One region of the Ruegeria sp. YTSA135 genome, then DNA from elsewhere that is predicted to be linked to it. Evidence: riboswitches for the same ligand, from Rfam matches in the RefSeq annotation. Region 1 holds a riboswitch; each other region holds the start of a gene.
The links. A riboswitch is a leader RNA that binds a small molecule or an ion and turns the genes downstream of it on or off. The one in region 1 is predicted to bind cobalamin.
Positions count from the first base shown of each region.

Region 1 (4,274 bases):
CGCATTCAACCCGGCCAGCACGCCGATATGATCAACACAAACCGGGCCGGGTACAATTTTGACATTCTGCAGGGTCTGACCTATCAGATCGACCTGTCTCAGCCCGCACGTTTTGACTTGGCAGGCCATCTGATTTCCCCCTCTCACCGACGTATTCGAAACACTTGTTTTAAGGGGCAACCATTGACCGCTGAACAGCGGTTTGTGGTTGCGTCGAACAATCATCGCGCCAATGGCGGCGGCCATTTCCGGTTTATGGAAGCAGCAGAGCGCATAACCCTGCCGCCATTGCTTGTTCAACGCGCTCTGCAGGATTATCTGTCCGAATCTTTGCCGCGCGACCCACTTGAGGGAGCCCCCTACCCCTTTACCTTTGTGCCCGTGCAGGGTGCGACAAGCCTGCTTCGGACAAGCCCAAAAGCGCAAGCTCATATCGCGGAACTGGATAGTTTTAACCCTCAAGTCATCGGAATAGATGATGAAGGCTTTTTGCTTATCCGATTGACGCTCTGACGGGTTGTGTTTCGCAAGAAGTTTGCCTATATCCCTGCGTGAGAGGTTGGCGCGGGCGAGCGCCTCGCCAACCTGGTCAGGTCCGGAAGGAAGCAGCCACAACGAGCCCCGCTTGGGTCGATGTCCAACCTCTCACTTCACCCTCACCAAATTTCTGCATGCGCCTAGCCTAGGCAATCAATCGCGGCCAGACTGCGGCGTTACGACGGGCAAAGGCTCCGATATGTCCTACCTTGGGCAATCCAAGCTCAGCCGGCGACAATACATGCCGGCGCGCGTTGGGTCCGAAAAGACCGGCCAGCCGCCAAACCGCCTTTGGCGGCACTACATCGTCATCGTCGAATGTAAAAAGGTCCACGGGTGTGTCTGGCGGCGCTTCGCGAGCGTCGGGCAAGGTCACCCCGATTTCAGGCAGATAGTTGCGCGGTGCGGTACTCCATCCGCGCCACTGCCAGTACACTGACGCGGGCAAATCTGCCCCGAAACCCAGCGCCTTGCCCGGCAAATAGCCCAGTGTTTTTACGGCCAATGGGGCATGACCGTACCAGAACAGCAAGGCAAGGCCGCGGTATGGCCACGGGTGATCCGACACTGTGACCAACCCGGAACAAACACAAATCATACGATCAATCTGATCCAGATCGGATTGAATCGGCCCCAACATTCCACCGATGGAATGGCCAATGCTCCATTGCTGCGCATTGGGAAACCGCTTTCGCATTTCGGCGCGTGCTGCGGGCATATCTGTCAAAGCCCAATCCGCCATCGTGGCCCGCGCCGCCTTTAGCGGGCCGTTCGGGGCGTGTCTATCGGGAAATATAGCCGAGCCGACAATTGGGTCGTACCTGACGGAATCAGAATATCTTCGGTCAGCACGGCTTGTTCGGTATCCAGCATCCTACCCTCTATCTGAACCAATCAGTTCACCTGATGTATCCGCATGGATTGCCGGGCCAAGTCAATCGGGTTTCAACATGACCCCACGTACCCCCACCAAACCAAGAGGTCGCTTGACTCAAGCCACACTGACCCGCTAGCGATGGGCAGATGGTTCTTGCCCCGGCACTCGGGGCGGGATGAAAAGGGAACACGGTGCGGTCCTGCCCGTGAAATCGGAATGGACCAAGGCCGAGACTGCCCCCGCAACTGTAAGCGGTGAGCAATGCCGAAACGCCACTGGCCGCAAGGTTGGGAAGGTCGGCAACGCGATGACCCGCAAGTCAGGAGACCTGCCATCGAAACAAAATCGAAACTCGGGCGGGGTGCCCGGACTGGTCGTCAGTACGATGACACACCTGATCCATGCCCCGGTCCATGCGCGGAGGGCGCGGTATGATCTGGAAGACAAAGACACACCAATTCTCTGCCACCGTGTGTCAGAAAACCGGCAAAACCTGTCCGGCACTGGCGCAGATGGCGCGCTCGGTCGTGCGGGCGGTTGAGACCGCGGTCCCGGCGACGACCCCTGATTTTGAATTTGCCGGCAACAGTGAGCTTTCCCATTGCCCGCAAGGCTGCGTCGCACGGTTCAGAGCGCAAAAAAACCTTATCCGTATTTACTGCGGGGCCACCGAAGATGCGCCTCTCGAAGTGCTGGAGACATTTGCGGACATGATGTTTGGCCCGGACACGGCCACGCGTCCGGCCGGAATGCTGACCACTCCGCCCTGCGCGATGCTGGAAGTCACGACCCTTGCGACAGACCCTGTCGTTACGATGGACCGGCAAATGGCGCTCTGACCTAGTGGCCTATCACGGGCCGGGCCGCCCATTGCATCTGGCTATCGGTTTCGACGGCGCATTTGCGCACAGCACGCAACCGTTTTAACGCGGTGTCCGGGCTCTCTCCGTGTTCGACCATGAGGCGCAGAACGATCATACCAGAGCGGCCGCAGCCTCCGCGGCAATGCACCAGCACCCGCCCCCCACAGGATAGGATACGCGACACTGTTGCGCCTATATCTGCCCAAGCAGTATCAACCGGCGGCGTCGGAGTGCCAAAATCCTCAATTGGCAAGTGCACCCACCTGACACCATTTGCACGCAGATCGTCCCCCAACCTGATCGCGCCTTCTTGCAGCATTTCATCCGTCGTAGTTACCGAGATCACAAGACCAGGCCGCCAATCGCGGATAGCAACGAAATCCCGTGCGTATTCATCGCCGCAGCCGGGCAGCGGCGACAAGGCAACAATGCCGTTTCCAACGTGAACTGGGTGAATGCCAAACCTGTCCACCGTGTCCCCTCTTTCATGCGTGCTTCTAAGGTGAACAAACATTCTTGCAAACGAATTTTCATCCTAGGTGGCTGTGGACGTGGGGCGCGGGGGTCTCTACGCTGCGGTTCTGAACCGAATCCGACAGAGCAGATATGAACGACACGCCCAGCCCCGCCTATCAGGTTCTTGCCCGCAAATACCGCCCGGAAACTTTTGCTGACCTTGTGGGTCAGGACGCGATGGTGCGCACGCTGAAAAACGCGTTCGAGGCTGATCGGATCGCGCAAGCCTTTATCATGACCGGTATTCGCGGCACCGGAAAAACCACCACGGCGCGGATCATTGCGAAAGGCATGAACTGCATCGGTCCGGATGGTCAAGGCAAGCCGACAACCGAACCATGTGGTCAGTGCGAGCATTGCGTTGCCATCATGGAAGGCCGCCATGTCGACGTGATGGAAATGGACGCCGCCAGCCGAACTGGCGTGAACGATATTCGCGAAATCATCGACAGCGTCCGCTATCGCGCCGCCAGCGCACGCTACAAGATCTATATCATCGACGAAGTTCACATGCTTTCGACCAGCGCATTCAACGCGCTACTCAAGACGCTTGAGGAACCGCCCGAACATGTGAAGTTCATCTTCGCCACGACCGAAATTCGCAAGGTGCCGGTGACGGTTCTGTCCCGTTGCCAGCGATTTGATCTGCGCCGGATTGAGCCCGAAGACATGATCGGCCTTCTCAGCAAGATCGCGGCGGCGGAAAAAGCTCAGATTGCGGATGACGCCCTGGCCCTTATTACGCGCGCTGCAGAAGGATCTGCTCGGGATGCGACCTCGTTGCTGGATCAGGCGATTTCACACGGGGCAGGTGAAACCAGTGCTGACCAGGTGCGCGCTATGCTGGGCCTGGCCGATCGCGGACGCGTGCTGGACCTGATGGACATGATCCTGCGTGGTGATGCGGCAGGGGCGCTGACCGAATTGGGGGCGCAATATGCCGAAGGCGCAGACCCACTGGCTGTGCTGCGCGATCTTGCGGAAATCACCCACTGGGTGTCCGTGGTCAAGATCACGCCGGACGCGGCGGAAGACCCGACAGTCTCACCGGATGAACGCGCGCGCGGTCAACAAATGGCCGAGGCACTGCCAATGCGCGTCCTGACCCGGATGTGGCAGATGCTGCTGAAGGCGCTCGAAGAGGTCTCGGCTGCGCCAAACGCCATGATGGCGGCTGAGATGGCCGTGATCCGTCTAACCCATGTGGCTGACCTGCCCAGCCCCGAAGAACTGATCAAGCGCTTGCAGGATGCGCCACCTCCGCCGCCCAATAACGGACCCGGCGGTGGAGTGGCTGCGCCGTCGCAACCTGCCGCGCATGCTCGGACGCCGGTGGCATCGTCCTACACAAGCCCCATGCGCGGAGGGGCCGGCGCACCAAGCGCCGCTTTGGCGCAGGACGCACAAACCGCACTGGCACGTTACCCGACCTTTGATCACGTGGTCGATCTGATCCGCGCCAACCGCGATGGTGTACTGCT
Region 1 is NZ_JBXWNC010000002.1:47,357-51,630, forward strand. It holds gene AC2FIT_RS03195 (5'-nucleotidase C-terminal domain-containing protein) at 1-513, shown strand, start outside; RNA gene ffs (signal recognition particle sRNA small type) at 553-651, shown strand; gene AC2FIT_RS03205 (alpha/beta hydrolase family protein) at 683-1,255, opposite strand; cobalamin riboswitch at 1,545-1,764, shown strand; gene AC2FIT_RS03210 (hypothetical protein) at 1,722-1,955, shown strand; gene AC2FIT_RS03215 (hypothetical protein) at 1,927-2,253, shown strand; gene AC2FIT_RS03220 (protein-tyrosine phosphatase family protein) at 2,255-2,791, opposite strand; gene AC2FIT_RS03225 (DNA polymerase III subunit gamma/tau) at 2,884-4,274, shown strand, end outside.

Region 2 (4,274 bases), on a different contig from region 1:
AACCCCATGATGTACTTGCCCAGCATGAAGCCCTGCGATAGGGCGGTTATCGAAGAGCCCGCAAAAAAGGCCAGGTTCCAGTAGTATTTGTGATGCGAGGGCGTTTTGACCCGAAACTCGAACGCAACGCCCCTTAGGATCAGACCGATCAGCATGATGGCAACTGGCAGGTAAAGTGACGTCAGGATCACCCCATGAGCGGTTGGAAAGGCCACCAGCAGAATGCCGATGGCCAGAACCAACCATGTCTCGTTGGCGTCCCAGAACGGCCCGATCAAGGCGACCATCCGGTCTTTCTCCGCGTCATCGGCGAAGGGGAACAGGACCCCTACGCCAAGGTCGAAACCGTCCAATATGACATAGACCAGAATCGACACCCCCATGAGTGCCGCAAAGGCGAGCGGCAGCCAGTAGGTCGGATCACCAAAGAGTTCCATCGCGTTTACTCCGCCGGTACCGCTTTGACGCCCTGGGGCGCCGAAGCAGGATGATTTTGCTGCGACAGGCCGGTTCTGGCCGCTTTACGGGCTAGGTAGAACAACACTCCGACATAAGCAGCCAGCAGCAGCGCATAGATCATCAGATATGCCGCCAAAGTGGTTCCCACCATCGGGGCGGGAACGTCTGCCACCGCCTGTTCCGTCGTCAGCACGCCCTGCACAAGCCACGGCTGGCGACCAATTTCGGTCGTGTACCAACCCGCCAGAGTGGCAACCCACCCTAAAAAGGCCATCGGCACCAGCGCCACCTGCATCAGCTTTGGCACCCCACCCGGCCCACGGCCCCGCCGCATGAACCAGAGCGCGGACCAACTGAGCAAAAGCATGGTAATGCCTGTTCCCACCATGACGCGGAATGACCAGAAAACAGGCGCAACCGGCGGGTGCAGAGCGGTGCCATCCTCGGCCACGAAATCGTTCAGGCCCGGCACAACACCATCGGCCTTGTGCGTCAGGATGATCAAGGCAAGGTTCGGGATGCTGACCTCAAGGCGGTTATCCCGCGATTCCTCGTCCGGGATTGCGAACAACACCAGCGGGACGTTGGATTTGGTCTCCCAGTTACCCTCCATCGCGGCCACTTTCTGAGGCTGATGCTCTAGCGTGTTCAGGCCGTGCAGGTCACCCATATAGATTTGCACCGGGATCAGCAGCGCACCAAGCCGCGCCGCAGTCTTGAACGTGGCCCGCACGTCCGGGCCACGGTCTCCGACCAGCCAGCGAAAAGCTGACAGGCCGAGGATCAGAAAGGCCACTGTCAGGCCACTAGCCAACAACATATGGGTCAAGCGGTACGGCATTGAGGGGTTGAAAATGATCGCCCACCAATCTGTCGCAAAGGCCACACCGTCGCGCATCTCAAACCCTGCGGGCGTGTGCATCCAGCTGTTCAGAACCAGAATCCAGAACGCGGACATGGTGGTACCAAACGCCACGAGAAAGGTTGCAGTCGTGTGCAGCCAGTTCGGCAGCTTTGAAAAGCCAAACAGCATGATGCCAAGGAACACGGCCTCAAGGAAAAACGCCGTTAGAATTTCGTAAGCCAGCAACGGCCCTGCGATATTTCCGACAGCCTCCATAAAGCCAGGCCAATTGGTGCCGAATTGGAAAGACATCGTAATTCCGGAAACGACACCCATGGCGAAGGACAAGGCAAAGACCTTGACCCAGAAACGATAGGCTTGCATCCACTTCTCATCCCCGGTTGCGTTGAAGCGCAGCTTGAAAAACAGCAGCACCCAGCCCAGTGCGATCGTGATCGTCGGGAAAAGAATATGAAAGGAGATATTCGCCCCAAATTGAATTCGGGACAGCAGTGATGTGTCCATCTCACACCTGTATTTGGTTCGTTTGATAGACAGTTCGCGTTGGATATTGAGGGTAAAAGACACCCTGCGACAGCCCGTCATGCGGCACAGTATCCCATGCGAACTACGGCCCAATCATACCACTTCTGTGAATGCGATTTTTCGAATTGATGGTGAAAAATCCACCTCGTGTTGGGTTGATCAGCTGACTGACCCGATCAACAGTGCGTCCGAGAACAGGCGGCCACCGATCTTGAGCGCCGTTTCCTCCGAGATTTGCTGAACCAGGGCCGGGTTGGTGATATTTTCTGCGAACAGTGCCGCCGAACCTTCAGCTTTCAGTTGATTAATCAGGACTGCAACGTCCTGTGCCGAAGGCTCAGCCTTGGGATCGATGCCGACGGGTGCAGGGAAGTTCATACCGTGGGCATCCGTCAAGTCCCCAAACGCGTCATGCGAGGTCACACTGTTTGACAAACATTTCTATGCATGCAGGTCAAATTCACCACCGACCTTGACCGGCGTGACACAATCAGTCGCGACAAAGGCTATCGCTTCGGCGCCCAACTCTGAAATCAACGGTCTGACCATGTTGAAAAGCCCAGGCCGTGAACAAGGATGATATCCGCTTAAGCCACACCGCGCGCTGTCCGCAGGGTCGGGGCTCAACTGACTTGCAAGTCAACGCTTTCCTCATCCTTCCGAGGTCTGTGCCCAGTGGACGATCTCGGGACGGCTTTCCGCCTACAGTTGCGGGAACAACTTTGGATTTGGCCAGATGGCTGTACCGAATTCCATTTTTATTAGCACGTCTCGCGCATGGAACCACCGCGCCTTATGCGCTTTAAATCATTCGGTCGGTCAGGGTTTTTCAACATGAGAAGCAGATTATGCAGTTGAGACAGGGCGGTTGGCTCCTTTTTTACGCAGCGTAAGGCTGAGTAGAGTGATTTTGGCCAGAACCGCTTGCGTCAGGCAGCCAGGCACGGGCTGGGCGTATTGGCACGGATTGCCGCTGTGGGCACCTTAGCCCCGTATCCCGTCCTCATAGCGTTTGCGTTCAGCGTCCGCAGCCCTGCGCCATTCGGCCCGCAATAGGTCCATACGACGTGGGATTGGCGTATCAAGAACTTCGGCTTCGACGATCCGCTCGGTCCGGAAGTAGCGAAAGCCTTGGCGCAACTCACACCACGCGGCAATGATACGGCTTTTGTCTCGATAACCCAGAAGGACCGGCCAGATCACTCGGCGCGAATGTCGACTTGTGAAATCTGTATAAACAAGAGAAATCTTCTTGCGGTGCCGAATGGCCCGGCGGATGGATGCAGCCCCGAGCGTCTCCTCCGGCTGGCCTATCGGCGCAACGCTGACCACTGGCTCTAGAAACGAGGTTCGGTATTTGGCTGGTGCAACGGTTTCCAACTTGGTGATCAGCTTTTCAGCGGCCACCGCTAGTTCGGGCTCACCCCGTGTTTTGACCCACATGACCCCGAGCATGACCGCCTCGATCTCATCCGGTGTCAGCATCAGAGGCGGCATGTGGAAACCCGGCTCAAGGATGTAACCGATACCGGCTTCACCGGTGATTGGCACACCCTGCGCGATCAGAGCGGCCATATCCCGGTAGACCGTACGCTTTGTGACACCCAATTCGGCCCCAATAGTCTGGGCCGAGATGGGCGCCTTCGCCCGTCTCAGGATTTCGATGATTTCGAACAGCCTGTCACCGCGTCGCACAAGGGGCCCTTTCGACAACACCACTTATACTGACGCTATGCTGACAACACGCTGTCAGCATAGGGGTTGTAGAGACACGACCGTTGTCAATTAAGGATTCCCATCATGAGATTAGCCCTTACCCTTTTCATTCCAATCGCAGGTGCCGCTCAAACCACAGATGTTGCAGACGACACGGCAATAGCCGCCATGGGTGCCTATGTGCCAAGTGACGACGTGCAGCAGTCTAAGTCCTTCTACCGCAACCTGTTGAGCCGCGCGCCGACAATCGAACTGCCCGATTTTGTTGCTTTCGACATCGAAGGCGGTTGGTTTGCCATCGTCTCTCGGGATCGGTACGCACCCGGGGCCGAGCCTGGGTCAGGCGCGGTCCCCTATCTGCAAGCTGCCGATCTTGAAGTGCTTCGATCCCGCGTCGCGGCAACCGGTGCCGCAGCACCTGAGATACTCAAGGAGCCCGGAATCCACCTTCTCAAGATCACTGATCCTAACGGCCAATTGATCGAGTTCTTCAAGCTGACCGACAAGTGACGACAGCGGAAAACGCAATCGGACATGCCTCAAAAAGGAAATCTCCAATGCAAATGAGCTACTGCGTTATCGGGACGAATGACATTGACGCCGCAACTCCGTTTTACGACCGGCTTTTTGATCGTACCGCGATGAACCGCGTGTCACCCAGTGAAAGGATGACGTATTGGTTGGGCGAGGGTTTTGCCTTTGCAGTAGC
Region 2 is NZ_JBXWNC010000003.1:57,703-61,976, reverse strand. It holds gene AC2FIT_RS05100 (cytochrome d ubiquinol oxidase subunit II) at 1-437, opposite strand, end outside; gene AC2FIT_RS05095 (cytochrome ubiquinol oxidase subunit I) at 443-1,828, opposite strand; gene AC2FIT_RS05090 (metal ABC transporter solute-binding protein, Zn/Mn family) at 2,009-2,272, opposite strand; cobalamin riboswitch at 2,453-2,655, opposite strand; gene AC2FIT_RS05085 (helix-turn-helix transcriptional regulator) at 2,834-3,544, opposite strand; gene AC2FIT_RS05080 (VOC family protein) at 3,650-4,075, shown strand; gene AC2FIT_RS05075 (VOC family protein) at 4,123-4,274, shown strand, end outside.
Region 2: another riboswitch for cobalamin. It lies ahead of AC2FIT_RS05090 (metal ABC transporter solute-binding protein, Zn/Mn family); the one in region 1 lies ahead of AC2FIT_RS03215 (hypothetical protein).

Region 3 (4,274 bases), on a different contig from region 1:
ATAATCCGGTGCCATCAGGCCCAGCATCAGCTGGTTAAACTGGCCTTGATATCCGGTCCAGGGGCGGTACGGGTCGGGTTCCTCGACTACAAATTTCAAGTTCAGCCCATGCGTCCGGCTGGCCATTTGCTCTAACCGCTGGCGAAAGATGATTTCAGACGGCCGTTTGGCACAATTGATGAACACAACGTCCAGCGTGCGCCCTTCATCCCACATACAGGTTGTCATCGACATCAAGGGTGTGATGCCTGAACCGGCCGAGATGAACAGGTATTTGCCAGAGGAACTCTTGGCATTCGTGAACAAACCTGCCGGGCCAATGGCTTTGATCCGCATGCCTGGTTGCAGGTTGTCAAGCATCCAGCGCGTGCCGATGCTATTGGACTGCGCCTTGGCCGTAATCGTGATCGATCTGGGCCGTGAAGGCGACGATGAGATTGTATAGGTGCGATGCACAACGCCGCCCGGTTGACCCGGTGCCGGAATTTCCAGCGTCAGGAATTGTCCGGGCTCGTAGCTGAACAGGGCGCCAGAAGGGGCCCGAAATGTAAAGCTGGCAGTATTTGGCATTTCGGGCACGACCGAGACGCATTCCAAACTTTCACTGTCCTGCCAGACGGCTGTTGCCGAGGTCACAACGTCCATAACCGTCACTCCGCAGCTAAAGCGTCAGGGATCAATCGGCGCGTCAGAGTTGCGCAATACCAATCGACAAACTGTAAAACGCCGGATTCCTGTATCGCAGAATAGGGTCCGGGTACATAGGCCGGGCTGTTGATGCCCTGCTGGTTATCCTCAACCACCTGGCGGTCTTCATCATTGGTCGCTTCCCAAACTTCGGTCAGGCGTTTCAGGTCATAGTCCACGCCTTCGACGGCATCCTTATGGACAAGCCATTTCGTCGTGACTTCGGTTTCCGTGGGGCTGATTGGTGTCACGCGGAAAACGATGGAATGGTCCGCCAGAAAATGGTTCCACGTGGTCGGATAATGGAATTTCAACAACGATCCCGCATCAGCAAAGGGTGATTGGCCCAACCAGCGGCGCACGGCGGATTTGCCATCCATCGTGTAACTCTGGGCCCCTTCCTTCAGGGGCATTCGGGCCAGACGGTACTGCCCATCCTCGTGCAGGTAAAATTGTGACGGCAGCCCTGCGGCTTCGCAGCGGTCGAAATGGGTTCGCAAATGTGCTGGCAGAGCGCCCCCTTCGATGCCGGTTACGGTCGGATCATCGGGGAAAGTGCGGCACAGCGCGGGATGGTTCCCTCCGCAGTGGTAACACTCACGATTGTTCTCCCAAACCAGCTTCCAGTTCCCGTTCTCGATTATAGAGCTTTCGAAAGCGACCTTGGCATTGCCCAGGTCATGTGGCTCTAGATAGGCCCCTGCGATATTGGCGAACGTATCAAAGTCCGGCGCGTCCTCTGCCAGACAAATATAGACCAGACCGGCCAGCTCGCGGCAGTGCACTGCCTTTAACCCGTGCTGCTTGGGGTCGAAATCAGCACCCATGTCCCGCGCCCACAGCAAAGAGCCGTCAAGTTCATAAGTCCACTGGTGGTAGGGGCAGACCAGCTTGGGCGCATGGCCCTTGGACGCTTTGCAGATCACCGATCCGCGATGACGGCAGGTGTTATGAAACGCCCGGATTTGATTGTCTGCACCGCGCACGATGATCACGCGATAGGCACCGATGTTATAGGTGACATAGTCGCCTGCTTTGGCCAATTCACATGCCGGAATGGCAAATAGCCAATCGCGGTAGTGGATTGTTTCAAGGTCGGTCTGAAAAATCTCCGGGTCGGTGTAGAATGCCTGTTCCAGGGCATAAGCCGGATTTCGACGCGCCAACAGGCTTTGAATTCTGTTCACTTCTGGCTCTCCTGCCGCGCCCCGCGGCATTGCTTGGGCAGATGACAAGAGGGACCAGTCCGGAGGCGCGTGAGGATCGCGTCCGAAACCCGTGCCCCCACCGCCACCCGCAGTTTGACATATCAGCGAGGCTGGTTTCCGGACTTGGAAGGGGCTTGCGCCCGGTCTCAGCACCTTCCCGGGATCCTCCCCCCAGTGGTTGATTGCTGAGCCTGACCTTCGTTACCGTTGCGGGGGCAGTGCCGGATTTGCACCGGCTTCCCAATTCTCCGCCACCTGAGAATCAAATGTCGGCACCTCGTGGCCGTAAGTTATTTCAAGCCCAATCCAGCGCTGAAATACTTGCGACATTTTCCGCTCTGAAACAGACACGCCGGTGTACTGCTTGGTGAAAATGTCTGCCTGCGGTTCGAATTGTGTACCGATGCGAAGGTCTGCAATCGAAACGCCGTTTTCAAACCCCGCGAAACTGCGCCGCAAGGTGGTCGATCAACGCACGAATACGTGCGGTCAGGTGGCGGTTTTGCGGGTAGGCCGCGTAAAGGCCCAACGATAAAGCCTCTTGCTCTTCGAACAGAAGTTGCAGTTTTCCTGTGTCCAAAAAGGACTGCCCCGTATAAAGCGGAATCCGCCCGATCCCCAGCCCATCCGCAGCCATATGTGCAACCGCACGCGGTGAGTTTGCGCGGAAATTGCCCGTAACCGGAACCGTGTATTCTCGACCTTTTGCTTTGAACGCCCAGTGGTCAGAAAAGCTGCCGGTGGTCTGAAGCAGGCAATTATGGGTTGCCAGTGCTGCCGGTTCTTTTGGTGTCCCGTGCTGCGCCAGGTATTCGGGTGACACGCAGCACACAATCCGCATGTCCGTGAGCTTGCGTGCGACAAGGTTCGAATCCTTCAAAACGCCGAACCGAATGGCCAGATCGAAGCCTTCCTCAACCATCGAAACATGATGATCTGACAGGTGCAGCTCGATCGAGACCTTTGGATGCTCGGTCTGGAAGGGTTTTAACAGATGGATCAATTCGGCCGAGCCAAAGCCTGTCGGCGCAGTAATCCGTATGCGCCCCGCCAATTCTGTCTGGCGTTGCTGGACAAGGCGTTCTAATTCATCGAACTGCTCCAGCAGGGGCAGACAGCGTTCGTAATAGGATCGCCCGGTGTCGGTCAAGGTGACACTGCGGGTGGTTCGGTTGAAAAGCTGCGCATTCAAACGATCCTCCAACTGGCCAACATATTTGCTGGTCAATTTAGTGCTTATACCGATCTGTTTTGCGGCTTCTGTAAATGACGAATGTGCTGCCACTGCCGCAAAAGCTCGCATGCCCTGAATCGTATCCATTGTCTACGCCACGTTCATAGTAATTCACCAAATTGATATATTATCGCCCAAGTGAAAGCAAACTATGTCTGGGGCACAGATGCTGATCAACAGCCCAAACCCTCAATCAGAGAAAGAGTTTCCAGATGTCCGAAACGATCCAAATTCACAGCTTCCCTCTATCCGGTCACTCGCACCGGGTCCGTCTGTTCGCCAACCTTGCCGGGATTAAACACGACGTTATCGACGTGGATCTTGCGGGTGGTGAGCACAAGCGCGAGCCGTTCTTGACGCTCAACCCGGCGGGTCAGGTGCCCGTATTGCAAGACGGCGACGTGGTTGTAAGCGACAGCAACGCCATTTTGGTCTATCTGGCCCGGAAGTATGCGCCTTCCTACCTGCCTTCTGATCCTGTCGGTGAAGCCGAGGTGCAGAAATTCCTGACCCTCGCAGCGGGTGAGATTGCGTTCGGCCCTGCCGCCGCGCGTCTGATCAACGTGTTCAACGCACCTTTGAACATGGAGTTTACCCATGCCACTGCGGCTAATGTTCTGAAAAAGCTGGATGACCACTTGGAGGGCCGCGACTGGCTGGTCGGCGATGCGCCAACCATCGCGGATATTGCAATCTACAGCTACACAGCACACGCGCCCGAGGGTGGCATCTCGCTTGAGCCTTATGCGAATGTGCGTCGCCTTCTGGCCAATGTCGAGGCGCTGGATGGATTTGTCCCCATGCCAAGCACCGCAGTTGGCTTGAACGCAGCCTAATCCTGCTATGCAATTGGCCAGTCGCACCCGCGACTGGCCTTCGATCCCACAACACACGAGGTCTGCCATGAACGATCAAGCCACTGAAATGAAATCTCCCTTTCATGCTGGCGAGCGTGAGATGCAATCTCGTGTTGGTAGGCGGGATAGGATCGAGGAATTCGGTCGCAAGTTCATTCGTCCGTTCATGCCCGACCAGCATCGAGAATTCTTTGGCAAGCTTCCCTTTCTGGTCTTGGGCAGCGTCGACGCCGATGGCTGGCCGTGGGCGTCAATGATCTCGGGCCGTCCGGGGTTCATACAGACGCC
Region 3 is NZ_JBXWNC010000014.1:66,799-71,072, forward strand. It holds gene AC2FIT_RS17005 (FAD-binding oxidoreductase) at 1-645, opposite strand, end outside; gene AC2FIT_RS17010 (aromatic ring-hydroxylating oxygenase subunit alpha) at 651-1,904, opposite strand; cobalamin riboswitch at 1,987-2,190, opposite strand; gene AC2FIT_RS17015 (LysR family transcriptional regulator) at 2,329-3,216, opposite strand; gene AC2FIT_RS17020 (glutathione S-transferase family protein) at 3,342-3,965, shown strand; gene AC2FIT_RS17025 (pyridoxamine 5'-phosphate oxidase family protein) at 4,033-4,274, shown strand, end outside.
Region 3: another riboswitch for cobalamin. It lies ahead of AC2FIT_RS17010 (aromatic ring-hydroxylating oxygenase subunit alpha); the one in region 1 lies ahead of AC2FIT_RS03215 (hypothetical protein).